2 regions of the Bacillus sp. BC05(2025) genome follow, and region 2 is predicted to be linked to the other one. Evidence: riboswitches for the same ligand, from Rfam matches in the RefSeq annotation. Region 2 holds a riboswitch; the other holds the start of a gene.

Region 1 (16,697 bases), on a different contig from region 2:
AATTTCAAAGTTTTTTTGACGGTTGAAATAATAAGTGGACTTTTTAAAATATCAACATACGAAGTTACGAGTTGCTTATTTTCCTGTGTTTTATTTGCTGAATTTTCCTTATTAAACTCATCTAAATTCCCAACGAGAATTTGTGTTGAATATTGATATGAAGGCTTTAATACGTACATAGAGATAAGAATTAGAGAAACAGTTAAACAGCACATCGTCAAAATAATTGTTACTATCCTTCTTTTCAATAACTGCTGAAAATCCTTCATACTAATTTCTTGCTTCAATTATTTCACCGCCTTTGTCTGATTCATATTCTGCACATCATTCTTTACAGATAACCCTTTCTTCTTTCTATTCGCTTGCTTTGTTACATACTTTCCGACTCTGAATGCAAATTTTTCTACAAATATATACGAAAGCATTGCAAGTATAAATGAAAAAACGAGTGAAAAAATTAAAATGATAGGCAACGGTAATATTTCATAGAGCATGTATATAAGGGAAAATAACGATATGATATGGTATAAATAAAGACTGTAAGAAATCTTCCCCAAATATAACAAGTATTTATTACGCAGCAAGGATGACAAAGTTGATACTGATAAACTTAATATGACAAATAAACATGCACTTATCGCTACTACGTAGTCTCGCAATATAAAATTATTGAGCACTTTAATTTCTCCGATAAGCCCTTCATACATATAAAGTAAAATCGCTAATAAAAACCATGCAATTTTCTCATTTTTAGTACGATTACTATAAAAAACTATTACATTATTTTTATACTTCGCAACTAGTGCCCCTAGTAAAAACAGTACTGTGTAATGCAGGGTTAATGCATAGCTTGTTAATGTTAAACTTGAGTGAAATAATAATAGAATCACGACAGAACATATACTAAAACGAAACAATGTCAATAACGAATCCCTCAACGTTTTTCGTAAACAAACCATCAAAACTAACGGGAAAATTATTGATATTCGCATTTCATGAACAAGTGACCAAATTACGCTGTTATATGCATCTGTATTATATTTCCCAACCAAAAATATATGCTGCACAATTAGGCTTAAAGAACTTTCAATCGTCCATGAGCGATTAAACCATTCACTTAAATGAGAAATTCCATATTCACTCATTGTAGTTTGGCATAAAATAGCTATAAGTATTGCTACGATATATGGAATATAAATTCTGCATATACGCTTTAAAAGGAAGGACCCATAACTATCGTAGTTATTTTGAATGGATCTATACAAAACAAATCCACTCAAAACAAAAAAGATAATAACAGATTCATTACCACTACTAAAAATTAGACGAGCAGGTGTTTCTTTTAATAGATACATAACAAATGGTTTATTATCTTCATAACTGTAATTTTGAAATACTGAAAAAATCATTAAATGATGACCAATCATTACTACCAATGAGGAAATTCCTCGAATTGAATCCAGTTCTTCATACCTATCCATCGTTTTATATCAACTCCTAATGAAATGATAATAATCATTTCAAAGCGACACCATTATTCATATTCCTCTCCTTTCTTTTCATTCCAATTTTTCATATTAAAATGATTTATAGCGTAATTTTGAATGTATTGTAACATTTTTTGTAATATTATGAATAGTTAATCTTTTTAATTGGTATATACCAATTTCAACCTCGAAAAATGAAAAAATTGGTAGAAAAACACTATGAAAATATCTTGTATATTTACAAAAATTAAAGAGGGAAATATAGTTATTTCAATATAAAACAAAAAAAGATAGCCTTTATCGGCTATCTTTTTTTATTTCATTTAGTTGCTAGAGCCACTATATGCGACATGTCTTTTCTCAATTCTTTCTTCAATTTCTTTCATATTTTCTTTATTATTTAATAGTGATTGTTTATTTTCAATTAATAATTGTTTAAAAGATTTTCTCACTTTTTTTCTCATTTTTTATTGTCCTCCTTGGGGGATGGTTTATATAAAGTGAAACTTTAATCAGTGGGGGTTTTCTTCATCCCCCACTGATTATTAGTTGAACCAATCGGACTTTTATGGGCAGTTGATCCCCCACCTAACTTCTTTGCTTTCGCTGAATTTTGAAGTGGGGGGTCTTACTGCCCATTAAAGTGGGATAAAAGATAAAGAATTATCTGGTTGTTCTTATAATAATTGATTGTTGTGAATTTCATTTGAACTTTACATGAAAATCCCGTTTATTTTCTGACAACTTTGTGAACACGAAAAAAAGATTTATGTAAAACAGTTTTGTAGTTGCTTCATTTCATTACATAAATCGCCATTTACGTCATCTTATATCAATTTACCTTGTCGAAATATTTATATATTTCAAGCTACATTCCATATACTTTCATCTACTAAAATTCTTTTTTTCAAAATTAAAAAAAGGTGTCACCTAGTCAAATTTCGACTCATGCAACATCCTTCTTTTCAAACTATTTACAACATATTGATTAATATTTCAGGTCTTCCCCAATTCATTTCTTCACAAACGAATCGTAGTTTTTCTTCATCCATTGTGTGTAATCCTTCTTCTAGCGAACATGAAATAGGAACTTCACAATGAATTTGCGCTAATTGTAATGAAATATTTAAATTCTCTAAATCACTTTCAATCTTCGTACGTTGCGCTTTCGTTAAAGATGCCACATTTTCTAGTACAGTTGCTACTGTACCATGCTCTTGAATCAGTTTATACGCTGTTTTTTCACCGATACCTTTTACACCTGGGTAATTATCGCTCGTATCTCCCATGAAAGCTTTTGCATGCACGATTTGCCACGGTTCCACACCTTTTTCTTCCATAATTTTCTCTGGTGTGTAATACTCGTAATTTCCAATTCCTTTGCGCAGAAGCATAACTGTAACGCTCTTATCAACAAGTTGCAGTAAGTCCGTATCACCTGTTAAAATGTAAACTTCCGCTTCATTACAATATTGTTTTGCAAGCGTACCGATACAATCATCCGCTTCATACCCTTTCATACCGATAACTGGAATGGACAATTTCGCAGTCATTTCTTGTACTAAATCAAATTGCGGAATTAATTCTTCAGGCGGCGCTGCACGATTCGCTTTATAATTTGAGAACGATTCTGTTCTAAAAGTCGTACTTCCCATATCCCAGCATGTTACGATATGTGTCGGTTCAATTGCTTGCATAGCTGTTAATAAATGTTTCATATAACCATGAATCCCGTTTGTAGGGGTACCATCTTGTCGTTTCATAAATTGTCCGTAGACACTTGTTGCATAAAAAGCACGAAATAATAGTGCCATACCATCAACTAATAATACTTTTTTCATAATTCCTCTCCTACCAAAAAAATAATAACCCCACGTCATCACGTAAGGTTATATAAATAGATTACCATTCTACGTTTTTCAACTTTGTCTATTATACATTGTTTTTGTATATTTAGCATCATTTACACATTAAGACGTTCTACTACAACAAGTATGAAGAATTCCTGAATACGTATTTTTCCCAGTCGAAACAACTACAGCTTTTGCATTTCCACCAACAATATACGTCCCTTTGAAACATACGTTTTCAAGTTCAAGTGGATTATAGTCTTTCATTCGTTTTAAAGGAATAAATCGTTTGCGCTCAAGATGATAGCAGCTTTCAAATTTCTCAACACTTGCATCGCTTCCTGTTAGCACAGATTCATTTACTAATAAATCATTTGCATAAATGATACGTACATCTGCTGGTACTGTATCACCTTCTGAAAGAAAAATCATATCTCCAGGAACAAGCTCTTGTACTGGCAAATTCATCATTTTCAATTCACCGTTTAAACCTGTTGTACTTGAACATTCTACTCGAGACACAGTAATTTTCTCACATTGTAATCCATCACGTACATGTTGTTTTGAAAAACCTGGGATCATTCCACTTAGCTTCATCATAATTTCCGCAATACGAGCTCTTTTTGAAGTTAATTCATTTCGTCCGTATACTTGAATACGTTTTTGTGCCTCTTTCATAGATAATCCGTCTCTTGTTGTTTTAAAATATGCAAATACAGATTTTACATCTCTCGTTGCGATTTCAATTAATAAATCTTTATTTTTTTGAAGCAATGTTTGTTCTTTCATTGATTTTTTACTTAATTTATATGACGTGTTACCCACAGTTTTGTTTGCATATAACATATTATCGTCTCCTCCTTTACAACATAGGAAGAAACGCTTTGTTTCTCGATTTATCCACTTTACTGTGAAAGTGTCTAGCGCTTAAACATACATATAAACGCTACATGATGATAAATATAGAGGGAGGAACAAGTCGTTTCCTGCCTACATCATATATTTTTGATTTGAAGTATATGGGTAACGGAACCGAGTCAGAATTTGACATGCTCCTCACCTCCTTGTTTTCATTTTATAGTTTATACTATGAGATTACTCATAGCTTTGTAACAAAAAGACCTTTACTCCGAAAAGAGTAAAGGTCATGACATACACAAATAAACGATTCCTAATACAATTAGAAATCTACGGACCTCTCCCTCGCCGAGTTTTAGCACTGTATAGCATAGGTACATTACCAGCTACGTTAAGAAAAACCTTAATTCGATCATTCCTGTTGACCCATTGGCGTCTCTCGACATTTTTGGGCAGTAGCATTTCTCTATACAGGAGCCTCACCTAACAGAGACTTATTTTTATTACATAGAAAATGTTACTCTTATTTAAAATAGATGTCAACAGTAGCCTACAATTTTTTCGAAAGGTATAACAAACTAACGTAGACATAATAAAAAACTTTACGTTTAAACGTAAAGTTCTTAATAAGTGATACAACCAGCAATTACAATCCCAATGGAAAGCGATAAAAACATAAGAAAAAGACCAACTGCTTGATTATCTTCTTCAAGACTTTTGTTTATATTAAAGCGCGGTGTAAGCCACTCCGCTAAATAAAAGACGATAATTTGAGCTAAAATCCCAACTGCTCCCCACGAAACCATATCAAGAAGTGAAATGGAATTAGCCGCTGTTGAATATAAAACAATAGCTAACCCAAGTAATCGACCTCCAAGCACATAGCTTACCGCCTTATTTCCTTGAGCCATTAACTTAAATTCTTTTACTTTTGTTGTCACTTCCATTAGGAAAAGCCCAATGCATAAAAGTCCAAGTGTTACTGCTAAATATACTAAAAAATTAATCATGTACTTTCCTCCTTTTTTATACCTACTGGTAAATAGTACGATTCATTACCCGTAATTTTTTCCCCTGCACGAATACCGATACTACTCGCTTTTCCTGCAATTAAAAACGAACCAAACACATACGACAGTTTCTCCATTCCTTTCTCTGTTTCCAAAGATACGACTGGAAGTTCTGTATACTTTTGAAATATCGGCAGTGACGCTTTATACGTTTGGTGTGCATTTTGCATCATAATATTTTCGTCCTTATCACGAATGGTAATTGTATCTCCTTCTCTACCAAATGAAGGTTTTTGAACGAAAGAACCTTTTCCTAAAAATAAATCTGGCTCTAAATATGTAGGTAACATATATTCTTTAATCCACTGTCGTTCCTCATTTGTATAAAAAGCATCCTCTTCCGCTAGCCCCCAAATAAGACACTGAATTGATTTTGGCTGAAGTAAAAATGATGACAAAGGATTTATAATAAAAAGCTTTCCAGATTTCACAAGTTGCAATAGCTCCACACCAACCAAATCTCCAGTTTCAGGATCTTGATCCTCAATTAAATCTTCTATTGGATATGTTTGGCGATATAAAACATCAATTTGCACTCCATCCCTATCCACTAAAGCATCTTTTGTAATTCTAAGTTCTGACATTGGTACTACTTTATTTTCAACGCGGCATAGCTGACTTAAATACATAGTCGTATTCCAATCCTCAATATGCTCATGATGTGCTGTAAAAACAACATTTGGGTTGTCTATTCCCTTTGTCGCTTCCATTACAGCTTTTGTAACACCAGAGGATAGCAATCGCTCTTGACCTAAGTTTGGGTCATCATAACCTAGCTTTTTACAAACTTCCCCATTCATTTGAAAGCATTCCATAATAAAGGTAGGTGTATCACTATTAAACTCAAGCATTTTAATTTGGTTATCGCCTGTTAAAACGAAATCAAATCGTGAAATAACAGATTCAGGATATAATCCTTTCATTCTAATGAACGATAAGCTTGCGGGGGGAAATCCAAATTCGAGAAGCTGTTCGTCACTTAAATTACGCAAAAGTCTAGCAGTCTTAAAAAATATTTTCCCCATTCGTTCAGTTGCTAATTGCAATTGTTTCCTAGTCTCATTTGTTATAGAGAAAACATGAAATAAACTATACTCACATTCATATAGATCCGACCAGAAATCCGGATATATCGAATAAAACTCTTTTCGATCCCTTATGTACTGCGACATATTTTAGCCCCCAAACCCTCCCTTTGAACCGCTTCCAATTCCCCCTTTAAATTCGGCAGACGATTGATACGATTTAAACGCCGATGAATTTTTAAAAGTGGATTTATTTTGATAGTATCGCCCACCATAGAAATAATGCCCACGATAACCTGAACTACTATCATCACACTGCCATACCCCAAGTTCATCATCCCAATCCCAATCTGAACAACTTTTATCATTCGGTTTTGGGGGAAGATCTTGTGCGCAGCCAAATAAGGTGCCAGTCATTAAAGACGTTACGACACCACCAACTAGCCATTTCGTTTTTGTCACCTTCGCACTCCCCTTTTTAAATTCTATTCCTATTATATAGGATGTCATGATAAAGTAGAAGAAAAAGGAAGAAGAGGGATAAAATGCGCTTAGAATACCGACTTAATGATGAAACGAAAGGGTATCCAGCTTTATGGAACTATGCAAATATTTCTAATTCTGAAATCATTGCACGCATGACTTGTGAATATTTTATAAAAGATAAAAATACATATGTTGTCACTGCAACCTCAGTAGATCCAGACGGAACAGCAGTTATATATATTCAACAAGAAACTTTCTCTAACGATCCTTCAGATCCTACTTACTTCCACATCGGTTTTGAAATTAGAGAGCTAAAGGATACAAGTTCAAACTTGATTGAAAGTAAAGATGTATGGAACTATGAAGAAATTTTACCATCTCTTCATTCAGATATTATATATATTCAGCGCGACGGTATGCAGATGGAGTTTACTTTAAATTCAAGAGAAATTGATGAAGACAGAAAATGCTATATTTATTACGGAAACTTCACAGGTGAATCGAGATAAAGCGAAACTTTAATCAGTGGGGGGTTTTCTTCATCCCCCACTGATTATTAGCCCTCACCAATCGGACTTTAATGGATATATATGCAACAAAAAAACCTTACGTATAAAACGTAAGGTTTTTATTTAGCCCCACATATGCCGTTCTCTCTAGATGTCCATAAACCTGCTCTCACAGGTGGATGCTCTCACAAATGTTTGTAACTTCCTTCTTAAAAAGATGGCATGTTAGCTACATTTAAATATTGAACTTCCATATTAAACTTATTGGTTTAAGACATGCATAAGCTACGTACACCGTAGGAATTTTATATAATGTTAGTTGAAATAAGACCCCCGCACGTGCCGCTCCTCGTAAATGTCCAAAAACCCGCTACTCGCAGGTGGATGCCCTCACAGTTACCGTACATCTTCCTCCACAAGGAAGGCTTGATGATGGTCGCTAAATATTGAGCTTCCGTATAACTAACATCGGTTTTAGACATAAATAAGTTACGTACACCGCAGGATGTATTATTTACTTGTCGTTATATTATCACATTGTTTTCAATGTGTAAAATATAAAGTTTTTCGAGCAATCTCTTGCTTGTGACCTTATTTTAATACAAATTATTTTTGCATGCAAGTGATTAATCTTCTTCTTTTGCAATTTGATTTTCTGGGTAAGAAATCCAATCACTCCAGCTACCTGCATACAATTTAACATTTTGGAATCCAGCTAATTTCAATGCAAGGATGTTTGGACATGCTGTAACACCAGAACCACAATATACAATTGTTTCTTTATCTTTTGAAAGACTTCGGAATCGTTCTTGCTGCTGGGATTCATTCTTAAATTGTCCTGATTGTAAAATTCCATCCTTCCAAAAATAGTTTACTGCTGTCGGAATATGTCCTGCTTTTGGATCAACCAGTTCCTCTACACCAGCATAACGTTTTGGCTCTCTAGAATCAATTAACGTAACATCTGCACCTGTATGAATATACTCTCTGACCGTTTCCATCGTTACAAGCATATGATTTTGTACATTTGCATTGAATGCTTTTCGTTTAACAACAGGAATTTCCGTTGTTATCGGTAGTCCATTCTCTTTCCAAGCTGGAAATCCGCCATCTAATATATATACTTTCTCATGTCCTACATAGTTTAATAACCACCAAAGACGAGAAGCATTTGCACTCGCTTCACTGTCATATGCAATTACTGTCGTATGTTCATCAATACCGGCTTGCGAAAGCTTGTCTGCAAACTTCTCAATATTTGGCAACGGATGGCGACCGCCATGTTCTGTTACAGGACTTGATAAATCTAAATTCAAATCAAAATATAATGCATGAGGAATATGTTCTTCCTCATACTTTTCTCTACCCCAATTAGGATTCGCTAAATCAAAACGACAATCGATTATACGGACGTTCTCATCTTCTATATGCTCACGTAACCATTCGACTGTAACTATCATCTTTAACGACCTTCTTTCTCTTTCAAACGACTTACATACTCCATAACCATTTCTTCTGTAACATATTTACGCTGCAAGGTAACACCATTTTTTGCAAGATCATTAATTTGCTTTGTTACAACATTAATGACATCAACCGAAAATTCTTTCCCATTTGACGCAAGAGATACGGCTGCTTCAATAGCTGCTTCACGCTGCGCATCTAATTGTAAACATGCTTTTACACTTTCATTTTGTTTACGAGAATGTGCTGTAATTGCTTTATGTACTTCCATCTTCTCTTCCCCCTAAATAAGTTATACGTTCTCATTCAATTCCATTGCAAGCCGAATCATATCACGGCATACAATCCCATTTTCAATAATCTCTTCTTCATAATGCTTCGAAAAGTAATCAAAATCAATAGAAAAAATACGAAATCCACATTTTTGATATAAAGCAAGTTGTGAAACACTAGAATTGCCTGTACCAACTTCAAGTTTTGACATACCATATCCTTTAGCGGTTTCTATGGCATGACTTAATAGCTTCTTTCCAATCCCTTTTCCTTGCAAATGCTCTACAACCGCAATATTCATAATTTCCATCGTTTTCGGCCTTGTTTCCAAAAGAACATATACACCGATAACACTCTCCTCTTGCTTAGCTACATATGTTAAGCCTCTTTGTACATATGTATCAATTTGCCTCTCACTTGGATCAGCAAGCAATAATAAAGGTTTCGGTATCGCTTCTTTCGGAATTGGTTCTATTACTACACTCATAAAAAATTCCCCTTTCTCTATTGTTCTAAACCCTCCTTGTCTACCATAAGTAATAGAAAGGAGGGATTCATCATGGACAACAATGAGAAAAAATGCAACGTCATCTCTATTGATGGAAAGAAGAAGAAAAGCGACACGTATTCCTATCCAAAATTAGTAGTAGAAAACAAAACATATGAATTTTCTTCATTCGTCTTATGCGGTGAAACACCAGACGGCAGACGACTCGTTCTTACTCATATGATTTCTACCGATGAATTTGCTGGATTTGTCAAATCTTTAGATACAGTACTGCAAAAGAAAATTGAACGAATCTTTTTCTCATAACAGCTACATCACATATATTTCTTTTTCAATCTCCACTAACTGCTTTTGCAATTGTTCTTTACTTTGTTCATATAGTGATACATCAATCGTTTCAGCCAATGCAAATAATATACTTTCATAATAGTTCATCACATCTTGCTTCATCACTTTTTGGAATAAGTTCCATTTCAAATCCCATTCTTGCTTATAATGATGAACAAATAATTCTTTTTCATCAGCTACATAGTTTGATACGAATGGCTCCAATACAACTTTAGCCTCGTCTTGCATGAAGGCTTTATCATTTTTTTCAAAAAAGCTTTTTTCATTTTTGAAATGTGCCAATGCTTTTTTGAAATCTTTTATTTCAACTGAAGGGAACGGTTCTTTATGTGTAATATCTTTATATTCATATTCCACTGTTCCATTCATAGAAATTGACTCATTTTCTACTTTACAGTTCACCACAATTTCATTCTTTGCGCGCTTCATCGCTTCATCTATCCATTTTTCAAGGCGTAATGATGTCGCACGCATTTCCTGTAATAAATCATGTTGAATAAATGCTACTAGTTCCATAACGCACTGTTGCAACTGCACTTTTACATTTCCATCCGTTCGAAGCGATGCTGGATTAATAAATTCAGTAAACACATCGTTATAACGTAGGAACAGACGCTGTTGTACGTAATAAAGCAATTCCTTCACTTCATTTTGCATCGCCTGCTCTTCAGCAAGCACACTATATGATGAAATAATATGAAGTAGTTGATCACGCTCTGCTTCATATTTTTTCGTTTGCTTCTCTTTCTCTTCATTCCCCTGCTTTGCACCATTTATCATATTTAATAAAAGCTGATCTGCCCCTTGCAATGCACCATATAAAGCATGAACAGATACGAGCATTAAATCTCTCATCATAAAGGATGTAAATGATTCCTCAAACTTAGCAATTCCAGAGTTTTGTAAAATACCGTATTTCTCTTTTTCAATATTTTTTCCTTGTTTCTCCTCAAGCGCACATAAACTTGAAATTGCAAATAAACGCGGGTTTCTAATACCGTATTGCAACAGCTGGTCTGCGATATACCCTTTTACCATTTCAAGCTCTTCTTCAGACTCTGCTAAATCGGCCGCATTAATTAAGAAGAACATTTTATCAAGAGCAAAAGTATCCTTTACACGCCCAAGCTGAATTAAAAATTCACGGTCAGCACGAGAGAACACATGATTATAATATGTTACAAATAAAATAGCATCTGCGTTCTTTATATACTGGAACGCAACGTCTGTATGACGGGCGTTAATAGAATCTGCTCCAGGTGTGTCTACAAGCGCTACTCCTTGCCTTGTTAATGCACAATCATAATACAGCTCCATGTACTCAACAAAACACGATTTTTCTTCATTCGCTACATAATCAGAAAACTCTTCTAATGTAACTTGTACTTGTTCTCCTAAATGAGCAGAAACCGTATCATACCCTTTTTGTACCGCTCGTAAAAAGCTAAATGTTGTTTTTTGCTTCCCAGTTGGTGAAGGATATTTCATAACTTTTTCAATTTGTGCTAACGCTTCGTCCAACGTAGTAATTTCATAATGAAACAGCTTATAAACAGCTTTCATATCTTCTAATAGAGCCTGCTTTGATTTAAATTGAACCATTACTGTTCCGTGTGGTTTTTCCTCTGTAACCGGCAAAATTTGATTAATCGTTGCCGTCGTCGGATTTGGTGATACAGGAAGTACCTTCTCCCCAAGCAACGCATTGGCAAATGATGATTTTCCGGCACTAAAAGCTCCGAATAACGCTACTGTAAATTGTTTCGTTTCCACACGACGCCTTTTTTCTATTACCTCTTGCTGTACATGTTTCAGCGCTGGCAATGGCTCTAATATCGTTTCAGCTTTCTTCACTTTCTCTAATATACGCTGAATATTTAAAGCTGCTGTTCCTTTTATTTCTTCTTCATGAGCCGCTATGTTATCATTTACAACTGCCTGCTCTTGTAGTGTGAATTTCTCACTAACAATTTGTTTTTTACTTTGTAATATCTCCTCTACTTGCAATCCTTCTGGTGTGGCAACATGCTCATGCCAAATGTTTTGCAAATAACTTTCATATGTCTCCAAATTGTTACTGTATTGTAATTTCGTTTCTTTTGCTGTTTGCAACATCGCATATTTTTCAATCTCTTCTTCAATGCGAGTAACTGCTTCCTTCACTTTTTGCTTTAAAACGACTGCACTTTTATCAAAAATTTGCTGTGCTTTTGTAAAATATCGTTTCTTTAGTTCATTCGCTACATCCGCTGTATAAAGAAGTAAGTAATCACCTGTGAAACCGGCACCTTGTTTAATGACTTCAGCCAACATTTCTGGTCCGAAAGCAATTTCTAAAGCATATATGTCTTTCCCAATTTCCTCTGTAAACAATCCTTCTTCTTTTAAGAAGGCAACAATAAATTCTTTTACATGAAAATCAAGTTGCGTTTCAACAGTCTTTTGCAAAGCAGAATAAAAAGCATCTAATCGTCTCTGTTTTTCTTGCTCCGTCTTTCCTTTCGCAAATAGTAAACCGACCTTAAACTTTGTTAATTTCGTTTCTAAATACGCATTTGCCAATTCTCTCATTTCAAATGGCATTAAATACGCGTTATCTAATATAGCTTGTAAGCCTTTTATAAATTCGTTTCTCACATGAGACTCTTTACTAGCCTCGCGACGTTTCGTTTCCGTTAGCTCCTCTTTCTTTTCAACTATCTCCGAAATAGAAAGCGGTGATGCTAACTCTTCCTCATATTTCAAAAGAGCTTTTTCATTTTCAGAAAGAATAAACGAGAAATGTTCCCCCATTAAATATTCTGTTTCTCTCTCCATTCCCTCTCTTACATACCGCTCTTTTTCTTTCATAATAGAAGTAATTAACGTTTCCAAACTTCCAATTTCATTATGTGGATGGTTCATCATTCGTAATGATGTGTAATACACTCCATCTACTTCAATATCCCAGTTAGAGAACGATTGTTTTACACTATCTTTATAATTCTCAAACGATAATTCATTTTCTTTATGTTTATCTATTTGATTGACAACGAGATAAACCGTTTTATTACGTTGTTTCAATTCTTTAACAAATTGCAAATTCACTTCCGATTGGACGTGATTATAATCCATCATATAAAAAATTACGTCTGCTAAATGCAGCGTTGATTCTGTCGCTAATTGATGGGCATCATCTGTTGAGTCAATCCCTGGTGTGTCAACTAACATAACACCTTCAGGAATTGGTGCATCATTCCGATAAATATGAACACCAATTACCTCGTCACCGTCTTTACAAATTTGTTTTAATTCTTCAGCTGAATATGCACCGTCATATTCGTACTGTTCTCCAGATTTAACCGTTACAACAACACGATCCATTCCTTTTTCAATTTTGACAACGTTAGCGCTTGTCGGAATTGGACTTGTTGGTAACAACTGCGCTTTATATAGATGATTCATCATCGTTGATTTCCCTGCAGAGAAGTGACCGCAGAACGCAATCATAAGCTGCTCTTGCTTATATTTTTGAATCACCTCAAATAACTTTAAACTATTCTCTGCATCGCCTTGTTTTTGCCACTCTTCATAAAAACAAACAAGTTTTTTCATACCGTTTGTCTGTACTATGTTTGTCATCCCCTTGTTCCCCTTTATCCAAGATGTATATACTTTTTCCCGCTATTTGCGAGCTCATAATCATCGGGAGATACATCCCTCATTGATTACAGTTTCACTTTACTATCATACTAAATTTTCAGCATATTCTCATTAAAAATAAAAAATCCCTTTCATTCTTTTTACAAATGAAAGGGATTTTATGTCATATCACTCATTTTGCTGTTCCTACTCCATTTAAAACATACTTTGCAATAACTGCATATACAGCGACTGTACCTGCTACTAATGCATATACCATACTGGTGCACCAACCTTTTTTGATAATGATTATCACTTTTGAATACATTTTATCATTAAAGAGAATCATTATCAACACTTTTCATAAAGAAAGCCCCTTATAAGAAGGAGCTTCACTGCCTGTTTTGAAGAAGATTAAAACTTGTTGTGCACTCTTATTATATCGCATCTTACATAACTTAATAGTTAAAAAAAATGGAAATCCACCCTATACCCCCTATCTTACATTTTGTATAATAAAAGGGAATTACTTAACAAGGAGGAAAATAATGACACAAAATATTTCACAAGGCGAGAGGATACACTCCATCGATATTATTAGAGGAATAGCTGTACTAGGTATTTTTCTTGTGAACTGGCCTGTTATCGCTGGGATTGACTCACGTGATATTTCAGGAGTTTATGAAGGGCTAGATAGCTATATCCGTTTATTTTACGATATGTTTATTCAAACGAAATTTTATACAATCTTTTCGTTTTTATTTGGCCTAGGCTTTTACATTTTTATGACTCGTGCTGAAGCGAAAACAGATCGACCAAAAATTTTATTTGTTCGTCGCTTACTTATTTTATTATTATTTGGCTTCTTACATTACGTTCTTTTATGGGACGGGGACATTTTACACACTTATGCAATTGCTGGATTCTTCTTATTCTTATTTTATAAGAGAGAACCTCGTACCATTTTAATATGGGCAATCGTTTTATTAAGTATTTTTCAGTTTTTCATGCTACTCGCTGGTATTATGATTGCATTCGTTCCGAAGGCAGAGTTAGGATTTTCCCTACCTATCATGCCACTTGAAGACTGGGTGTCACAAATACAAAATCGTTTCCATGCATTTTATGCTGACGGAATTGAAATAAATGCATTCATGCTCCCAGAAACAGTTGGGCTATTTTTACTTGGGTTATACGCAGGGAAAAAGGATATTTTCCGACGCACGAAAGAGTTAGATCCAAAACTTAAAAAATGGCAAATTATTATGTTCATTTTAACATTGCCAATGTGGTTCTTCATGGTCCGTTATTTCTTTTCAAAACCATCTTATGAACCGATTTATATGCAGGTCTTTACAATGTTCAGCGGAAAGACATTATTCATATTCTACATTTTCACGCTCATGCGTTTATTGCAAACAGAAAAATGGCAAAAGATATTACGCCCGTTCCAATACGTTGGTAGAATGGCGTTAACAAACTACATCTCGCATACAATTGTTACGTTACTTGTATTCGGACTATTGTTCAAAAATGATTATCTTGCTCCATTATGGGTAGGCCCACTATTCTGCGTCGGTTTCTACACGTTACAAATCTTTATTAGCCGCTGGTGGCTTTCACGTTATCAATACGGGCCACTTGAGTACATTTGGCGTCTTGGTACGTACGGAAAAATGATGCCACTTAAAAAGAAAAGCAAGGTCTCATAATGAGACCTTGCTTTTTTACGCTTCTCTTACCGCACTTTGCATAGACACCGGCTCTTCTTTTACTTTCACTTTACGCTGCGGGACCATATTAAATACGATATTTAAAAGTACTGCTGACGCACTTCCAAGTACAATTCCGTTATCTGTTAAAATACGAATATTTTCAGGAAGTTGTGAGAATAAAGTAGGAACGACTGTAACTCCAAGTCCGATTCCGACAGAACATGCAACGATTAATAAATTTTCTTGTTTACCAAAATCAACGCTACTTAACATTTTAATACCATATGCCATTACCATACCGAACATTGCTAACATCGCACCGCCCAGTACTGATTTCGGAATGATTGTTGTAATAGCTGCGATTTTTGGAATGAATCCAAGAACGATTAACATACCACCACAAGTATAAATAATAACGCGATTTCTTACTCCAGTTAATTGAACAAGCCCTACGTTTTGAGAGTATGTTGTATATGGGAACGCGTTGAAAATACCACCTAACACCATCGCTAATCCTTCTGCTCGATAGCCTTTTGTTAATTCTTTTTCACCAATCTTTTTATTGCAAATATCAGATAATGCAAAGTATACACCTGTTGCTTCTACAATCCCTACGCAAGCAACTAAAATCATCGTAATAATTGGCGTCAATTCAAATGTTGGTGTACCGAAGTAAAATGGCTGAATACCATGGAACCAATCTGCTTCTCCAACTGCTTGCAAGCTTACTTTCCCCATAAATGCTGCAACGATTGTACCGAATAAAAGTCCTAGTAAAATAGAGATTGAACGAATAAATCCGTCGAAGAAACGATACATAATGATGATAAATAGTAACACACCAAATGCTAATGCTAAATTTTCAAGACTACCGAAATCCTTGCTTCCTACTCCTCCAGCCATATCATTAATTGCTGCTGGAACAAGTGTAACTCCAATTACAGTAACGACAGATCCTGTTACAACAGGGGGAAACAGTTTTACAAGCTTTCCAAATAATTTCGCAAAAATAACAACGAATAACCCGGCAGCAATAATTGCTCCATAAATAGAAGATACGCCGTATTGTTTCCCGATTGCAATCATCGGCCCAACCGCTGTAAATGTACAACCAAGCACAACTGGAAGTCCAATACCGAAAAAGCGATTTGATAATGCTTGTAAAATTGTCGCAACGCCGCACATTAATAAATCAATTGAGACTAAGTACGTTAACTCTTTTTGATTTAAACCAAGTCCACCGCCCACAATCAGCGGAACGATAATTGCACCAGCATACATAGCAAGCATATGCTGCATACCGAGCGATGCGATTTTAAATGGATGTTGCTTCATCGTTTATTTCACCTCCGCAGTTTCATGCTGTACAAATGTAACTGTGCCGTTATCAAGTGATGCAATTTCTGCTAGTGATTCAACACGAACGCCTTGTTCACGAAGCTTCTTTCCTCCATCTTGAAATGCTTTTTCAATAACAATACCA
Region 2 (16,697 bases):
GCTGCACCAAGTGGTGAGAATGGAATATAAATTCCGATTGCCATAATAAGAGCGGTTAATAAAACGACTGGTGTTGATGCAGTACTTTGAATGAACGGAATCTTCTGTGTTCTTATCATGTGAACAATTAAAGTTTGTGTTAGCAATCCAACGACAAACCAACCAGATTGGAATAATGATTGTTCGCTAGCTGTATTCGCACCGAAGACGTTCCACATAACTACATATGTGATGATATCAAATATGGAACTAATAGGACCGATGCAAATAATGAAGTTCCGTAAGTTTGCAGTATCCCATTTTCTTGGTTTTTCTAAAAACTCTTTATCCATTTTGTCCCATGGAATAGACAATTGTGAAATATCATAAAGTAAGTTTTGAATTAAAAGGTGAATGGCAAGCATAGGCAAGAAGGGGATGAAAGCACTTGCTACTAACACACTAAATACATTTCCAAAGTTAGAACTAGCTGTCATTTTAATATATTTTAAAATATTTCCGAATGTAGTGCGTCCTTCTAGAATACCAGCTTCTAATATTGTCAAACTTTTCTCAAGTAAAATTATGTCGGAAGACTCTTTTGCAATATCGGTAGCAGTATCAACAGAAATGCTAACGTCAGCTTCACGTAACGCTACGGCATCGTTAATGCCATCTCCCATATAACCTACAGTGTGTCCGTTTTCTTGTAATACTCGTATAATGCGTGATTTTTGCATTGGATTTAGTTTAGCAAATACAGTTGTTTCTTCGGCTAATTTCGCTAATGCTTTATCAGGTAAAGAATCGATTTCGTAACCAAGGACAGGTTCACCGATATTCAATCCAACTTCTTTGCAAACTTTTCTTGTCACAATTTCGTTATCACCAGTTAAAATTTTCACTTGTACACCATGTTTTTGTAATGCTTGAATGGCGGTAGCCGCAGATGGTTTCGGTGGATCTAAAAAGCTAATATATCCAGCGAGAATCATATCGTTTTCATCTTGTACCGCGTACTCTTTATCATTTATTGGTCTATCTTTTTTATAAGCTACAGCAATGACACGCATACCTTCACTATTGAATGTCTCACTTAGTTGTTTTACATTTGAGCGCATGTCATCGGTAAGAGAAACAACTTTTCCATCTACTTCAGTGTAGTTACAAATAGATAAAATTTCTTCTACTGCTCCTTTACAAACCATTGTATGTTCACCTGAAATATCTTTCACGATGACAGACATACGCCGGCGAGCAAAATCAAATGGAATTTCATCTAGTTTTTGAAAAATGGATGGATTAAACTTTTGGTTTTCTTCTGTATACTCCATAACAGCTTTATCTATTAAATTTTTCAATCCTGTTTGATAGAAACTATTTAAATAGGCAAAGTGTAATACACGATTACATGTATTACCGTTAGGATCTGAATGGTGAACAAGTACAACTTTATCTTCTGTTAAAGTTCCCGTTTTATCGGTACAAAGAATGTTCATAGCACCTAAGTTTTGAATAGAATTTAGTTGTTTTACAATTACTTTCTGTTTAGACATGTTAACGGCACCTTTTGCTAAATTAGCAGTTACAATCATTGGTAACATTTCAGGTGTGAGACCAACAGCAATTGCGATAGCGAAGAAGAAAGCCTCTTGCCAATCACCTTTTGTAAAGCCGTTAATGAGAAGTACGATAGGTGCCATAATCAGCATGAATGTAATTAAGAGCCAGCTTACTTTATTTACCCCTTTATCAAAGCTTGTTTCTATGCGCTGCTTACCGATTACCTGTTTTGCTAACGAGCCAAAATACGTATTCGTACTTGTGGAGATGACAACAGCTTTTGCGCTACCACTTACAATAGTTGTACCCATAAAACAAAGATTTTCCATATCGAGTGGATTGTAATTTTTTTTCGTATTTTTCGGTAAGATATGCTTATTCTCTGTATGATAGCAGTTTTCGTACTTTTCTACAGGAAGTGCTTCCCCAGTTAAAGAGGATTGATTCACAAATAAATCTTTAGCTGATAAAATACGCACATCAGCCGGGACGATATCACCGGCTGAAAGTGAAATAATATCGCCAGGTACAAGTTCTTCAATGGGAATTTCCGTTGTATCATTTCGCTTTAGATACATTACGTTTTTTGTTTCGTGTACAAATCCATCTATTCTAAAGACGCTTGCCGTTGTTCGAACCATAGCTTTTAACTGATCCGCAGCTTTTTGAGAACGAAATTCTTGTAAAAAGCGAACCGTTGCACTTAGTATTACCATTACAGATACAACAAGGGTTCCTTGTATGTCATCTGTGAAAAAAGAGAGTGCGCCGAGAGCTAATAAAACAAAAATAAATGGATTTTTAAATGCTAATAGAAATTGAACGTACCACGGCGATGTTTTATTATGAGCGATTTCATTCGGGCCATATAAAGAAAGTCTATGAGACGCTTCTTCTTTAGAGAGTCCATTTTCTGTTGTTTCTAAAAGTCGTAACGCTTTGTTTGCATCCTGCGTTGCGACTTCCACTAATAATTTGTTATTTGTTTTCATACAATCTTGATCGTATGAATGTTTTGTTTCTTGTCTTTGTAAATTTAACATTGATAGTTCCTCCTTTTTCATGAAGGAGGAAACAAGCTGTTACTCGACTATTTAAAATGGGGAGGAACAGTTTCTTTCCTACCTACATGATGAAATATTAACGTAAAACATATGGGTATCTGGGCCGAATCATCAATTGCCAACTGTTCCTCACCTCCGTACAATTTAGTAGTTTCCGAATATGCTATGTTTGTTTCATAGTAAGGTGCATATATACGTAAAAAGACCTTTACTCAAAACGAGTAAAGGTCTGAATTCGCAGTTAAAAGAGTCCGTAACAAATACTGTTAGTAAACATAGATAAAAACAGTTTTTGTGTATGACAAAATATGTGCACCTCTCCCTCGTTGAGTTTTAGCACTGTATAGCATAGGTACTGAAACCAGCTACGTTAAAAAAGGCCTTCATTCCGACCTTTCCTGTTGACCCATTGGCGTCTCTCGACATTTTTGGGCAGCAGCGTTTCTCTATACAGGAGCCTCACCTAACAGAGACCATATTCAATTACATGTTGAATGTTAGCACTGTAAAATTGTAGTGTCAATATCTTTTTTTGAAAAATCAAATAGGTTTATGATGGCTATATAGTAGGAAAAAAGAGGAAAAATAAATACTTTAATGACATAAAAAAAGCACTGATTGCAGTGCTTTTTTTATAGATTATGAGATTGTAGCATTTTCAAAAATAACAATTTCTGAACTGTTTGTTGTTGAAACGCGTTGAGCGTAATATGTTAAAGCTGAAGAAATATATGTTGGTAACGAATCATTTGTGTGTGTTGTTGTATATTCATGGATTAATTCTTTCAAAGTCGTCCATTCTAATTGTGCTGGGTGATCAGACACGAAAGAACTTACCCAGCGATCAAATGAAGATGAAAAATCAGTTTGTAAACGAAATGCTTCTTTCATAATAAAACGCTCCCTTAAAATGTAGTATAATCATTTTAACACAAAACACGAACAATTGCTAAGTTTTTTGAGTATAACGTTCGTGATATATAGTTGTCTAGATGATTGGTTATGTAAATTCGATTTGCCATTTGAAATAACATTCCGTAAGATGAAAGGTAGATTATATAAAGAGCTGGAGGAAAGAAAGTGGAATTTGTATTTTTAGGAACTGGTGCAGGTGTTCCTTCGAAAGGAAGGAATGTTTCAGCAATTGCTTTGCAATTGTTAGAAGAACGAGGACAGACTTGGTTATTTGATTGTGGCGAGGCGACGCAACATCAAATATTACATACATCAGTACGTCCACGCCGCATTGAAAAAATATTTATTACGCATCTACATGGTGATCATATTTTTGGATTGCCCGGTTTATTAGGAAGCCGTTCGTTTCAAGGAGGGAATACACCTTTAACCGTGTATGGACCAAAGGGAATTAAACAATTTATTGAAGTGGCATTATCAGTAAGTACGACACATGTAAAATACCCACTTGAAATTATTGAGATAACAGAAGAAGGTACTGTGTTTGAGGATAATGAATTTCATGTGGAAACGAAAAGGTTGTCACATGGTATTGAATGCTTTGGATATCGTATTATAGAGAAAGATATACAAGGCGCCCTTTTAGTCGATAAATTGCTGGAGATGGGTGTGAAACCAGGTCCACTCTTTAAACGTTTAAAAGATGGAGAAGTAGTTGAATTAGAAAATGGTACAATATTAAATGGAAAAGATTTTATCGGCCCACCTCAAAAGGGAAGAATTATTACCATTTTAGGTGATACAAGATATTGTGAAGCGAGTAGAGAGTTGGCGCAAGACGCTGATGTACTTGTTCATGAAGCAACTTTCGCAGCAGAAGATGAACAACAAGCGTATGATTATTTTCACTCCACCTCTAAACAAGCTGCGAGTATTGCACTTCAAGCAAATGCAAAACGATTAATATTGACCCATATTAGTTCTCGTTATCAAGGTGATACGTATAAGGAATTATTGAAAGAGGCAAGGGAACTATTTTCTAATACAGAAATAGCTACGGATTTAAAATCATTTCCAGTAGAAAGATAATAATGGTATAAAAAAATGGTGACGAGAGGTTGCCATTTTTTTATTTCTAAAAAAAATTAAAATAAAACTGTTATCATTTTATGCTTATATTAGATGAAACAGAAAGTTTTAATGATGGGAAGATATAGGATAAAAATACATAGTATCGATTATTTAGAAAAACTGTTATATAAGTCAGACGACATACGAGTGATACAAATAGCAAAAATGGATTTTTATTCAGAACTTTTAAAATTCATTAAAAGTAAGCGTTTTATTAAAAACAAGTTATAATGAGGGCAGATTATAATTTATCCCACTTTAATGGACAGTGAGACTCTACCTCAAAATTCGCGAATGCGAGGAATGTAGGCGAGAGATAACTGCCCGTAAAAGCACGATTGTTGTGGGTTAATAATCATTGGGAATGGACAAAACTCCCACTGATTATAGTTTCACTTGTTTATGCTATCCTTGTAAGTGGTTCTGTGTTAAACTTTGGATTGCTACCAGACTTTATTGTGGATTAGCTTATATTATTTTTAAATGAAGGTAATGCTAAGTTTCTTATTTATTATTACAACTAGTATTATTTCAGGATAGATTGTTTCACTGTTATTCAAAAACGATCCAATTCGTATAGCGAAACAAATTTGTAGTACAACTGGAAAAGCAACCGATTTGGTAGCTTAATAGAATAGTAAAAAATTTTTTCATAGAGGTTTAGGGGGAGTTATGATGAAGTATCGCTCAGTATTTGATATTATTGGTCCAGTTATGATTGGTCCATCAAGTTCACATACAGCAGGCGCAGCAAGAATGGGGCAAGTTGCTCGCCAGCTGTTTCGTCATGAACCAGAAAGAGTAAGCATTTCATTATATGGATCATTTGCAAAGACGTATCGTGGGCATGGTACAGATGTAGCGCTAATAGGTGGGATATTAGGGTTTGAAACAGATGACTTACGTATTCCAGAGGCGCTAGACATAGCAAAAGAGCGCGAAATTGAAGTGGAATTCATTGAAGAAGATGCAAATGCACCTCACCCAAATACAGCGAGAATTCGTTTGTATAAAGGTGAAGAAGAAATTGAAGTTGTTGCTTGCTCAATTGGTGGCGGTAAAATTGAAGTTGTAGAATTAAATGGATTCGATCTTCAATTATCAGGCACGAGTCCAGCACTACTTATTGTAAATAACGATCGCTTCGGTGCTATTGCAGCAGTAGCTTCAATCCTTGCGAAACACGAGATTAACATTAGTACAATGAGTGTTTCTCGTAAAGAAAAAGGAAGAAGAGCGCTTATGGTCATCGAAACAGATGAAATATTAGCAGATGAAGTGATTGAAGAAATAAAAGCGCAACAAAATATTTGTCAAGTAACTATTATGGAATAATTGCAGGGGGGACACACCATGTTTCGGAACGCAGCGGAACTAGTGGCGCAAGCTAAAGAACAAAATGTAAAAATCGCAGAAATTATGATTCAATGTGAAATGGAAACAAGAAGTATTTCACGTGAAGAAGTAATTGCTGGTATGGAAAAGAACTTAGTCGTGATGGAGCAAGCAGTAGAACGTGGTATTCGCGGTGTGAAATCACCAACTGGTTTAACTGGTGGAGATGCTGTAAAAGTCCAGGCGTATATGAAGAGTGGAAAAGGCTTATCTGGAGATACGATTTTGGACGCAGTGAGTAAAGCTGTTGCAACAAATGAAGTAAACGCAGCGATGGGAATTATTTGTGCAACACCAACAGCAGGGTCTGCTGGAACAGTGCCAGGTGTACTATTTGCACTAAGAGAAAAATTGCAGCCTACACGTGAAGAAATGATTGAATTCTTATTTACAGCGGGAGCTTTCGGTATGGTTGTTGCCAATAACGCTTGTATTTCTGGTGCAGCGGGAGGATGCCAAGCTGAAGTTGGTTCAGCAAGTGGAATGGCAGCTGCAGCTGCAGTTGAAATGGCTGGTGGAACACAAGAGCAAGCAGCTACAGCGATGGCAATTTCATTAAAGAACATGCTTGGTTTAGTATGTGATCCTGTTGCAGGACTTGTAGAAGTACCTTGCGTAAAACGTAATGCAGCAGGAGCTGCAAATGCGATGATTTCAGCTGATTTAGCATTAGCTGGTGTAACGAGTACCATCCCATGTGATGAAGTAATTGAGGCGATGTTTAGAATTGGACAAACGATGCCAGTAGCACTTCGTGAAACAGCTGAAGGTGGACTTGCAGCAACACCGACTGGTCGCCGTCTGCAAGAAGAGATTTTTGGGAAGACTAATAACTAAACAATATATATTTATAAAAAATGGAGCTCAAGTAAGATTGAGCTCCATTTTTTATTTTTCTTTTGCTAGTTGTTCTAATGTTTTCCCAAGATTATGCGATCGTTGTGTAGCCTGTGTAATACAAGAAATAAGCGCTTGTTGAAATTGGTGTTCTTGTAATACTTCAATACCTGCTTCGGTCGTTCCACCAGGAGAGGTAATTTCCTTTCGCAAAATAGACGGGTGTTTTTCACTTGCTTTTAGCATTTCAGCAGCACCAATCATCGTTTGAAGAATAAGTGACTTTGCAACATCTTCTTTTAAACCGATTTTTTTTGCAGCTTCTTCCATCGCTTCCACTACGTAATAAATATAAGCAGGCCCACTTCCAGATAATGCAGTGACAGCATGCATATCTTCTTCCTCTACAACAGAGACGAGACCGATCGTTTCAAATAAAGCGATGGCAGTTTGAATATGTTCCGCTGTTGCATGTTTTGAAGGTGAGATAGCAGTAGCTGATTTTAAAATAGCTGCAGATGTATTTGGCATGGCACGAATAATCGGAACGTCCTTTTGCAGTAGATTTCTAATTGAATGAGTAGAAACACCTGCTAATAACGAAATAATGAGCAGGTTATTATGTATGTCTTCTTTAAAAGTGGTAAGGGCTTCTGCAACATCTTTTGGCTTCATTGCTAGAAAAAGAATATTTGTATTAGTAAGTAGTTCTTTTTTATTATGTGTACCTTTGACACCGTATTTGTTATGTAGTTCCTGTAATCTTGTCTCGTTAGAACGATTACTTACAGTAATTTGTTCGCCTTTCACAACATTTGCATGTAATAAGCCACCAATAATCGCTTCAGCAATAGAGCCCGCACCGAGAAAGGAAATGTTTTGAATAGACATGATGTTCCTCCTTTAATTTTGGTTAGAAATTCTTATAAATGTACATACATTCGTTTTTTTTTAGGAAACACCTCTTTTTATCTGAAAATAATGACAAATATATAAGGAAGTTGTAAACTGAAGAAGTATTCATTTTTGAACCGGAAAGAGACAGGGGGGCTAAGCATGACGGCGATTCACCGAATGGAGATTCCTGTACCATTTGCAGTTGAAACTGTGAATGTGTTTTTAGTTGAGGGGGAGACATTAACATTAATTGATACAGGGACCAATACAGAAGAGGCAAGAAATGCGTTAGAAAGTCAATTAAGTACATTAGGATATACGATAGAAGATATTGAAACAGTAGTCATTACGCACCATCATGCGGATCATTGTGGGCTTTTAAATATATTTTCTGAGAAGACGAACATTATTGGACACCCTTGGAATGAGCCTTGGATCACACAAAATCCAGAATTTTTAAAGCGATATCATGAATTTTTTAGAGAGACAGCTTTACAATTTGGTGTTCCAGCAGCATTTTTGAAAGACGAGGCGTTGTTGACGACAAGGACACTGAAATATTCTTGTAATAGATCGTTAACGCATACTGTGAGAGAGGGAGATCGTATTGATTCAATGCCTGGTTTTACAGTGATTGAAACACCAGGTCATGCTTCCACTCATATTTCATTATATAGAGAATCTGATGGAATACTAATTGGCGGGGATGCTCTCATTAGTCATATTTCTTCGAATCCAATATTAGAACCACCATATGAGGGACAAACAGAAAGGGCACGCCCGTTATTACAATATAATCAAACGTTAAAGCGTTTAAGTGAAATGAATATTTCGCGCATTTTATCGGGACATGGAGAAGATGTTCTAAATGTGAAACAACTTATTGAAACGAGATTACAAAAGCAAGAAACACGTGCGTTTAAAGTGCTTGAGTTATTAAAGGAAAAACCAATGACAGCCTTTGAAGTATGTGTAAAACTATTTCCAGTATTATATAAGGAGCAATTGCCACTTACTATTTCAGAAACGGTTGGACAATTAGACTTTTTAGCATATAATCAACAAGTGATGATTGATGAATCTTCGCAACAATTGATTTATTATGCAAAGTAGGTGACAGCAATGACGGGACGTTTACAAAATAAAGTAATCGTCATTACAGGTGCTTCTAGTGGAATTGGGGAGCAAGTTGCAATGCAAGTTGCAGAACAAGGGGCAACGCCAGTATTAATGGCTAGAACAGAAGAGAAATTAAAAGCATTAGCAGAAAAAATTAAAGAAACTTATAATACGCCTTGCTATTATTATGTATTAGATGTAAGTGAAGAGACGGAAGTACACTCTGTTTTTTCAAAGGTATTACAGGAAGTGGGACGTATTGATATATTAGTAAACAATGCGGGATTTGGTATTTTTAAAACGTTTGAAGATGCGTCAATGGATGAAGTGAAAGATATGTTCCAAGTAAATGTATTTGGGTTAGTAGCTTGTACGAAAGCAGTACTACCTTATATGGTGAAAAGAAACGAAGGTCATATTATTAATATTGCTTCACTTGCTGGGAAAATTGCAACTCCGAAATCGAGTGCGTATGCAGCGACGAAACACGCAGTATTAGGATTTACGAATAGTTTACGCATGGAGTTATCTAGTACAAATATTTTCGTAACAGCAATTAATCCAGGTCCAATCGATACGAACTTTTTTGAAATAGCTGATCAATCCGGTACATATGTGAAAAATATGGGACGATACATGTTAAAACCAACATATGTAGCAGGGCAAATCGTAAAATCGATGCAAACGAAAAAGCGTGAAGTAAACTTACCGAAGTGGATGGGCATTGGTCCGAAGCTGTATGCTTTATTCCCAGGTTTATTTGAGCGTATTGCAGGCAAATCATTAAGTAAAAAATAGGAGATTTCCATTTGGAAATCTCCTATTTTTTATTTTCCCGTCACATAATCGTAAACGATATCCTCAACTGCCTCGTATACATCAATTTCAGTATTTGAATGAATTATCGTTTGAATATGTTTAATAAGCATTTCCTGATCCTCATTTGACATAGGATTACATTGATATTGCTGAAAACTTTTTATAATCATTTTCTCAATTAATTTCTCATTCATGTTTTTCCCCGCCTGTATGTATACATGTATTGTTTTATTGTACTTGAAGTGAAATAAAAAAACTACTATACACTATTTATGTATAAAAATTCTGCTCTGTATATTGTTTTTCTAGTAAAATTAAGTTTTTAAAGTTTATTAAATTTATAAATATTTAATTGACTCTATAAATATACAATATTATAATCATACTTAATTTAAAGAATTGATATGAGGAGGAGCATATGAAAGTCGCGATCATTGGAGCAACTGGGTATGGAGGTATTGAGTTAATTCGGTTATTAGAGCAACATCCATATTTTTCGATAGCATCTCTTCATTCTTTTTCGCAAGTTGGTGAGTGTATAACAAATGTATATCCGCATTTTCAAAATGTTCTTGTTCATACGTTACAAGAAATTGATGCAGAGGAAATAGTGAAAGAAGCAGAAATTGTATTTTTGGCAACCCCGGCAGGAGTATCAGCAGAGCTAACTCCAAAATTATTAGCAGTAGGTTTAAAAGTAATTGACCTATCTGGAGACTTTCGTATGAAAGACCCTTTTATATATGAACAGTGGTACAAAAGGACATCTGCAAAAGAAGAAGTTCTTAGTAAAGCTGTATATGGGTTAAGTGAATGGAAAAGGTCTGAGATTCAAAATGCAGATTTAATTGCAAACCCAGGATGCTTTGCTACAGCTGCATTATTAGCGGTATTGCCGTTAGTTCGTAGCGGCATAATTGAAGAAGATTCCATTATCATTGATGCGAAATCAGGAGTATCTGGAGCAGGCAAAACGCCAACGACAATGACTCATTTTCCTGAGTTATACGATAACCTGCGTATTTATAAAGTAAATGAGCATCAACACGTTCCTGAGATCGAGCAAATGCTCGCGGAGTGGAATAGGGAAACGAAGCCAATCACGTTTAGTACACATTTAATACCGATATCACGGGGGATTATGGTTACACTTTATGCGAAAGTAAAACGAGAAATGGAAATAGAACAACTTCAAAAATTATATGAAGAAACGTATACGCAATCGCCTTTCATTCGAATTCGTACGCAAGGAGAGTTTCCAAGTCCGAAAGAAGTAAGGGGCTCAAATTATTGTGATATGGGGATAGCTTATGATGAAAGAACCGGAAGAGTGACAGTCGTTTCTGTTATAGACAATATGATGAAAGGTGCGGCTGGGCAAGCGATTCAAAATGCAAATATAGTAGCGGGACTAGAAGAAACAACAGGTTTACAACATATGCCGCTTTATTTATAAGGGGGACATGATGATTAAAGTAGCGTCTATTACAAAATTAGATAATGGTTCAATTGTAACGCCAAAAGGCTTTTCGGCAATCGGTACTGCAAATGGTTTGAAAAAAGACAAAAAGGATTTAGGTGTAATCATTTGTGAAGTACCAGCATCATGTGCTGCCGTTTATACAACGAATCAAATACAAGCAGCTCCCCTGCAAGTAACGAAAGACAGTATAACAGCTGAGGGGAAATTGCAGGCAATTATCGTCAATAGTGGAAATGCAAATGCTTGTACAGGAATGAAAGGGTTACAAGATGCTTACGAGATGCGTGCATTAGGAGCGGAACATTTTGGAGTGAAAGAAAATTACGTTGCAGTTGCTTCAACAGGTGTAATTGGTGTTCCTTTACCGATGGATATCATCCGAAAGGGAATTGCAACTCTTATCCCGACGAAGGAAGAAAGTGAAGCTCATTCTTTTTCTGAAGCAATCTTAACGACGGATCTTATAACGAAAGAAACTTGCTATGAGATGATGATTGATGGGAAGAAAGTGACGATTGCTGGTGTTGCAAAAGGTTCAGGGATGATTCATCCAAATATGGCAACGATGCTAAGTTTTATTACGACAGACGCTCATATAGAGCATGACGTATTACAAACAGCATTATCACAAATCACGAATCATACATTCAATCAAATTACGGTAGATGGAGATACTTCTACGAATGATATGGTCATCGTTATGGCAAGTGGATTATCAGAAACGAAACCAATTAATATGGAACATGCAGATTGGGAAACTTTCATATTTGCTTTACAGAAGGTATGTGAAGATTTAGCGAAAAAAATCGCACAAGATGGTGAGGGCGCTACGAAGTTAATAGAAGTAAATGTGTTAGGAGCTCGAACGAATGAAGAAGCAAAGAAAATTGCAAAGCAAATAGTTGGTTCGAGTCTTGTGAAAACAGCAATACATGGTGAAGATCCAAACTGGGGGCGAATTATTAGCAGTATTGGACAAAGTGAAGTCGCGATTAACCCAAATACAATTGATATTACTCTTCAATCTATTGCAGTGCTGAAAAATAGCGAACCTCAAATGTTTTCTGAAGAGGAAATGAAAATGAAATTAAAAGAGCATGAAATTATGATTAATGTGTATTTACATTTAGGAGAAGAGACAGGATCAGCTTGGGGCTGTGACCTAAGCTATGAATATGTGAAAATAAACGCTTGTTATCGTACATAAGGAGAGGGAAGATGAGCGATTATATTGTAGTGAAATGCGGCGGTAGTATGTTGGATCAATTAAATGATGTGTTTTTTGATTGCATAAAGAAATTGCAACAGAAGTATAAAGTAGTGATTGTCCATGGCGGTGGCCCAGAAATTGATGCCCAATTAAAAGATTGTAATATCAAAGTAGAAAAAAGAGATGGATTACGAGTAACACCAAAAGAAGTTATGGATATTGTTCAAATGGTGCTATGCGGAAGTACGAATAAAAAGTTTGTAATGAAATTGCAAAGGCATAATTTACTTGCGGTAGGTTGCTCAGGGTGTGATGGCAAGTTACTTCAAGTTCAACCTGTCAGTGAGGAGATAGGGTATGTGGGAGAAGTAAGGTATGTCGAAACGGCCTTACTAAAAGGATTAATAAATATGAATTATATTCCTGTTATTGCTCCGATCGGCATAAATGATAATGAGATTTATAACATAAATGCAGATACCGCGGCAGCTGGAATTGCGGCCGCATTATCTGCAAAAGAACTCATTTTTATTACAGATGTAGATGGGGTATTACATGAAGGGAAGTTAGTAAAGAAAACCAACGAATTTGAGATTGTTAATTTTATAGAAAACGGTGTTATTACAGGTGGGATGATTCCGAAAGTACAGGCGGCACTAGCATCATTAAAAATGGGAGTGCAAAAGGTTAGTATCGTAAATGGGACGAAGGATTTTACCGAGGTTACAGGTGAGTGTATCGGAACGACGGTAACGAGGGGCGTGAGTATTGCATGACCAGTCATCTTTTTCAAACGTATGGGAGAAGAAAGGTTGAGTTTGTAAAGGGAAAAGGAACGAAAGTTATTGATAATAACAGTAAGCAATATTTAGATTTCACATCAGGAATCGGTGTATGTAATTTAGGACATTGTCATCCTACGGTTATGAAAGCTGTACAAGAGCAACTGCATGAAATATGGCATACATCTAACCTGTTTACAAACAGCTTACAAGAAGAAGTAGCGTCATTATTAACAGAAAATATAGCATTAGATTATGTGTTTTTCTGTAATAGCGGGGCAGAGGCGAATGAAGCAGCTTTGAAGTTAGCCCGTAAGCATACTGGAAAATCTCTCGTCGTAACATGCGAGCAGTCTTTTCACGGTAGAACATTCGGAACGATGAGTGCGACGGGACAAAATAAAGTGAAAGAGGGATTTGGTCCATTACTTCCATCTTTTTTACATATTCCTTTTAACGATATTAAGGCATTGGAAGAGGTAATGAATGAAGAAGTTGCGGCAGTAATGGTAGAAGTTGTTCAAGGTGAGGGAGGAGTAGTACCTGCTAATCTAGCCTTTTTGAAAGAGATTGAAACATTATGTAAGAAGTCCGGTTCCCTATTTATTATAGATGAAGTACAAACTGGAATTGGAAGAACTGGGACATTATTTGCTTACGAACAAATGGGAATACATCCTCATATCGTTACTACCGCTAAGGCACTTGGAAATGGCATTCCAGTTGGAGCAATGATTGGCCGGAAAGAACTTGGAACATCGTTTCCTGCAGGATCACACGGTTCAACGTTTGGTGGAAATTATATTGCAATGGCTGCAGCAAAAGAAGTATTGCAAATAACTAAGAAACCATCGTTTTTAAAAGAAGTAAAGGAAAAGGGCGAGTACGTATTACAGAAGTTGCAAGAGGAATTACGACATGTCGAATGTATTCAAAATATACGTGGTAAGGGGCTTATGATTGGAATTGAGTGTACGCATGAGGTTTCAAGTTTTATAGAACAGCTAGAGAAAGAAGGGCTTCTCGTATTACAAGCAGGACCTACTGTTATAAGACTATTACCACCACTTATTGTGACGAATGAAGAATTAGAACAGGCAGTATATATGATAAAAAAAGTAGTTTGTACAAAAAACGTATCAATTATATAAGGGGGAAGTTTCATGTCAACTGTACAAGTACCGAAATTAAATACGAAGGATCTTTTAACATTAGAAGAACTGACGCAAGAAGAAATTATTTCTTTAATTGAGTTCGCTATCTATTTAAAAAAGAATAAGCAGGAGCCTTTATTACAGGGCAAGATATTAGGGCTTATCTTTGATAAACATTCAACTCGTACTCGCGTATCTTTTGAAGCAGGAATGGTACAACTCGGAGGACATGGTATGTTTTTAAGTGGGAAAGAGATGCAAATTGGAAGAGGGGAGAGCGTTTCAGATACTGCGAAAGTATTATCTCATTATATTGACGGGATCATGATACGTACATTCTCACATGCGGATGTAGAAGAGCTTGCGAAAGAGTCGAGCATACCTGTAATTAACGGTTTAACGGACGATCATCATCCTTGTCAAGCATTGGCAGACTTAATGACAATATATGAAGAAAAAAATACATTTAAAGGAATAAAATTGGCTTACGTAGGTGACGGAAATAATGTATGTCATTCATTGTTGTTAGCGAGTGCGAAAGTCGGAATGCATATGACTGTTGCAACGCCTGTAGGATATGAACCGAATGAAGAGATTGTAAAAAAAGCGTTAGCGATTGCCGAGCAAACAGGAGCTGAAATTGAAATTTTGCATAACCCTGAACTAGCGGTGAATGAAGCAGATTTCATTTATACTGACGTTTGGATGAGCATGGGGCAAGAGGGCGAAGAAGAGAAATATACGTTATTTCAACCATACCAAATCAATACCGAACTTGTTAAGCATGCGAAGCAAACATATCGTTTCTTACACTGTTTACCTGCCCATCGCGAAGAGGAAGTAACAGGAGAAATTATAGATGGACCACAGTCTATCGTCTTTGAGCAAGCTGGTAATCGATTGCATGCGCAAAAAGCATTATTAGTAAGTTTATTTAAAAATGTAGAAGAGCTTTCTTAAATGATGTGCACCTCAAATTGTTAGACACGAATAACAATTTGAGGTGCACTTTTTATATTGGAATGTCATATGTATATTTAGTTAACCATTTCGATATCATTTATAATAAAAGAGAAAGTGAAATTTGTTTTTCAGAGTATGTAAGGGCATACTACATATAAAATATAGTTAAAGAGATGATGAGAGTGAAAACAACTAAGAAAACATATTCGTTTTTTCAGCGGATGTGGAGAATATTAAAGTTTCAATATTATAAGTTACTTCGATCACCAGAAGGTGCAAAGAAAGTATCGTTAGGTTTTGCGATTGGTTTTGGCTTAGAGATGTTAGTTATATATACGGCATCGCTCGTATATATAATATTTTATCCAATCGTTCGATTAGCGAAGGGATCCTTTCCTGCTGCGGTTATTGGTAATATTATTGGGAAAATATCATTTTTACCGGTATTGTTATTTCCATTTGCTTATGCGTTAGGAAAAATGATTTATCCATTTCATGTACAAAAAATACATCATGAACCCTTTACGATATCGGACTTGTTTTCAAGTCACATTTTTACGATGTTAAAGAGCTTGTTACAGAGTGAAGTGTATGTATTAATTGGAATGACGATTTTAGGAGTTGTGTTTGGTGTAGTTTCATATTTCGTGGTGCATTATTTATATGAAAAGAACCGTAAGTTACGTTTGAAGAACAGAAAGAAACGAGTGAGAGAACCACTTGTGCAAATATAAAGAGAGTCACACTCATTTTCTCCTTTGAATATGTTTAAGAAAAAGGGGGAGAGAATGAATGTATTATTACGTACCGCAAGTATATCCATATGTAAATTACTATCCGGTTTATGATATGAATAGACAATACGAATTATATCGGCAACAACAAGTACAGCAATTATCACAAATACCACAACAACAGCCTACGCAAGAACAAAAACCATATTTAACGACATGGCCATATTCAAATGTATACTACGGTAATTATTACGAATCATAAAGCTGCTTCGATTTAGAAGCAGCTTTATGCGTTCGTTTTCAAAATTAAATTTTGAATGGTTTGAAGAGAGTGAATGAGTTTTTCACGTTCTTCCTCAGATAACGTTTGGAAATTTTCCTTTAATTTGTCTAAAATGAATTGTTGATATTGATTTACTAACAATTTCCCTTCAGTTGTTAGGGAAATTAAAATGACCCGTCGATCTTTTTCGCTATAATGACGCTCTATTAATTCTTCTTGAATCAGTTTGTTTAATAGAGGTGTCATGTTGGGCCTTGAAATCGCTAGCCGCTTGCCGATTTCGGAAACTGCTAATGTGCCATTTTCATGCAGAAGTAGTAATACTTGTGTATGTGATGGCGGCATATGTCTTTGGGAAGAAAATTCTCC

Evidence for each region. A riboswitch is a leader RNA that binds a small molecule or an ion and turns the genes downstream of it on or off. The one in region 2 is predicted to bind magnesium.
Region 1: it holds a riboswitch for magnesium, as region 2 does, so the genes downstream of both, ACZ76X_RS06550 (P-type ATPase actuator domain-containing protein) here and mgtA (magnesium-translocating P-type ATPase) in region 2, are expected to answer to the same signal.

Annotation. Positions count from the first base shown of each region.
Region 1 is NZ_JBWYRA010000002.1:147,083-163,779, forward strand. It holds gene ACZ76X_RS06530 (YveK family protein) at 1-287, opposite strand, end outside; gene ACZ76X_RS06535 (acyltransferase family protein) at 288-1,481, opposite strand; gene ACZ76X_RS06540 (FbpB family small basic protein) at 1,811-1,951, opposite strand; gene ACZ76X_RS06545 (5'-3' exonuclease) at 2,462-3,328, opposite strand; gene ACZ76X_RS06550 (P-type ATPase actuator domain-containing protein) at 3,458-4,183, opposite strand; M-box (ykoK) riboswitch at 4,528-4,693, opposite strand; gene ACZ76X_RS06555 (DUF350 domain-containing protein) at 4,819-5,205, opposite strand; gene ACZ76X_RS06560 (glutathionylspermidine synthase family protein) at 5,202-6,437, opposite strand; gene ACZ76X_RS06565 (hypothetical protein) at 6,441-6,752, opposite strand; gene ACZ76X_RS06570 (hypothetical protein) at 6,836-7,285, shown strand; RNA gene ssrS (6S RNA) at 7,408-7,591, opposite strand; RNA gene ssrS (6S RNA) at 7,613-7,795, opposite strand; gene ACZ76X_RS06585 (sulfurtransferase) at 7,912-8,745, opposite strand; gene ACZ76X_RS06590 (YpbS family protein) at 8,748-9,020, opposite strand; gene ACZ76X_RS06595 (GNAT family N-acetyltransferase) at 9,042-9,509, opposite strand; gene ACZ76X_RS06600 (DUF3931 domain-containing protein) at 9,582-9,836, shown strand; gene ACZ76X_RS06605 (dynamin family protein) at 9,840-13,499, opposite strand; gene ACZ76X_RS06610 (hypothetical protein) at 13,693-13,848, opposite strand; gene ACZ76X_RS06615 (DUF418 domain-containing protein) at 14,048-15,211, shown strand; gene pbuX (xanthine permease PbuX) at 15,227-16,549, opposite strand; gene ACZ76X_RS06625 (xanthine phosphoribosyltransferase) at 16,553-16,697, opposite strand, start outside.
Region 2 is NZ_JBWYRA010000003.1:249,852-266,548, forward strand. It holds gene mgtA (magnesium-translocating P-type ATPase) at 1-2,585, opposite strand, end outside; M-box (ykoK) riboswitch at 2,919-3,084, opposite strand; gene ACZ76X_RS12035 (DUF3932 family protein) at 3,246-3,497, opposite strand; gene rnz (ribonuclease Z) at 3,687-4,610, shown strand; partial or broken gene ACZ76X_RS12045 (hypothetical protein) at 4,991-5,248, shown strand; gene sdaAB (L-serine ammonia-lyase, iron-sulfur-dependent subunit beta) at 5,328-5,987, shown strand; gene sdaAA (L-serine ammonia-lyase, iron-sulfur-dependent, subunit alpha) at 6,006-6,884, shown strand; gene proI (pyrroline-5-carboxylate reductase ProI) at 6,936-7,775, opposite strand; gene ACZ76X_RS12065 (MBL fold metallo-hydrolase) at 7,941-8,894, shown strand; gene ACZ76X_RS12070 (SDR family oxidoreductase) at 8,904-9,698, shown strand; gene ACZ76X_RS12075 (YqzH family protein) at 9,728-9,913, opposite strand; gene argC (N-acetyl-gamma-glutamyl-phosphate reductase) at 10,138-11,175, shown strand; gene argJ (bifunctional glutamate N-acetyltransferase/amino-acid acetyltransferase ArgJ) at 11,186-12,409, shown strand; gene argB (acetylglutamate kinase) at 12,421-13,188, shown strand; gene ACZ76X_RS12095 (acetylornithine transaminase) at 13,185-14,345, shown strand; gene argF (ornithine carbamoyltransferase) at 14,358-15,308, shown strand; gene ACZ76X_RS12105 (DUF2062 domain-containing protein) at 15,485-16,045, shown strand; gene ACZ76X_RS12110 (hypothetical protein) at 16,104-16,307, shown strand; gene ACZ76X_RS12115 (MarR family winged helix-turn-helix transcriptional regulator) at 16,332-16,697, opposite strand, start outside.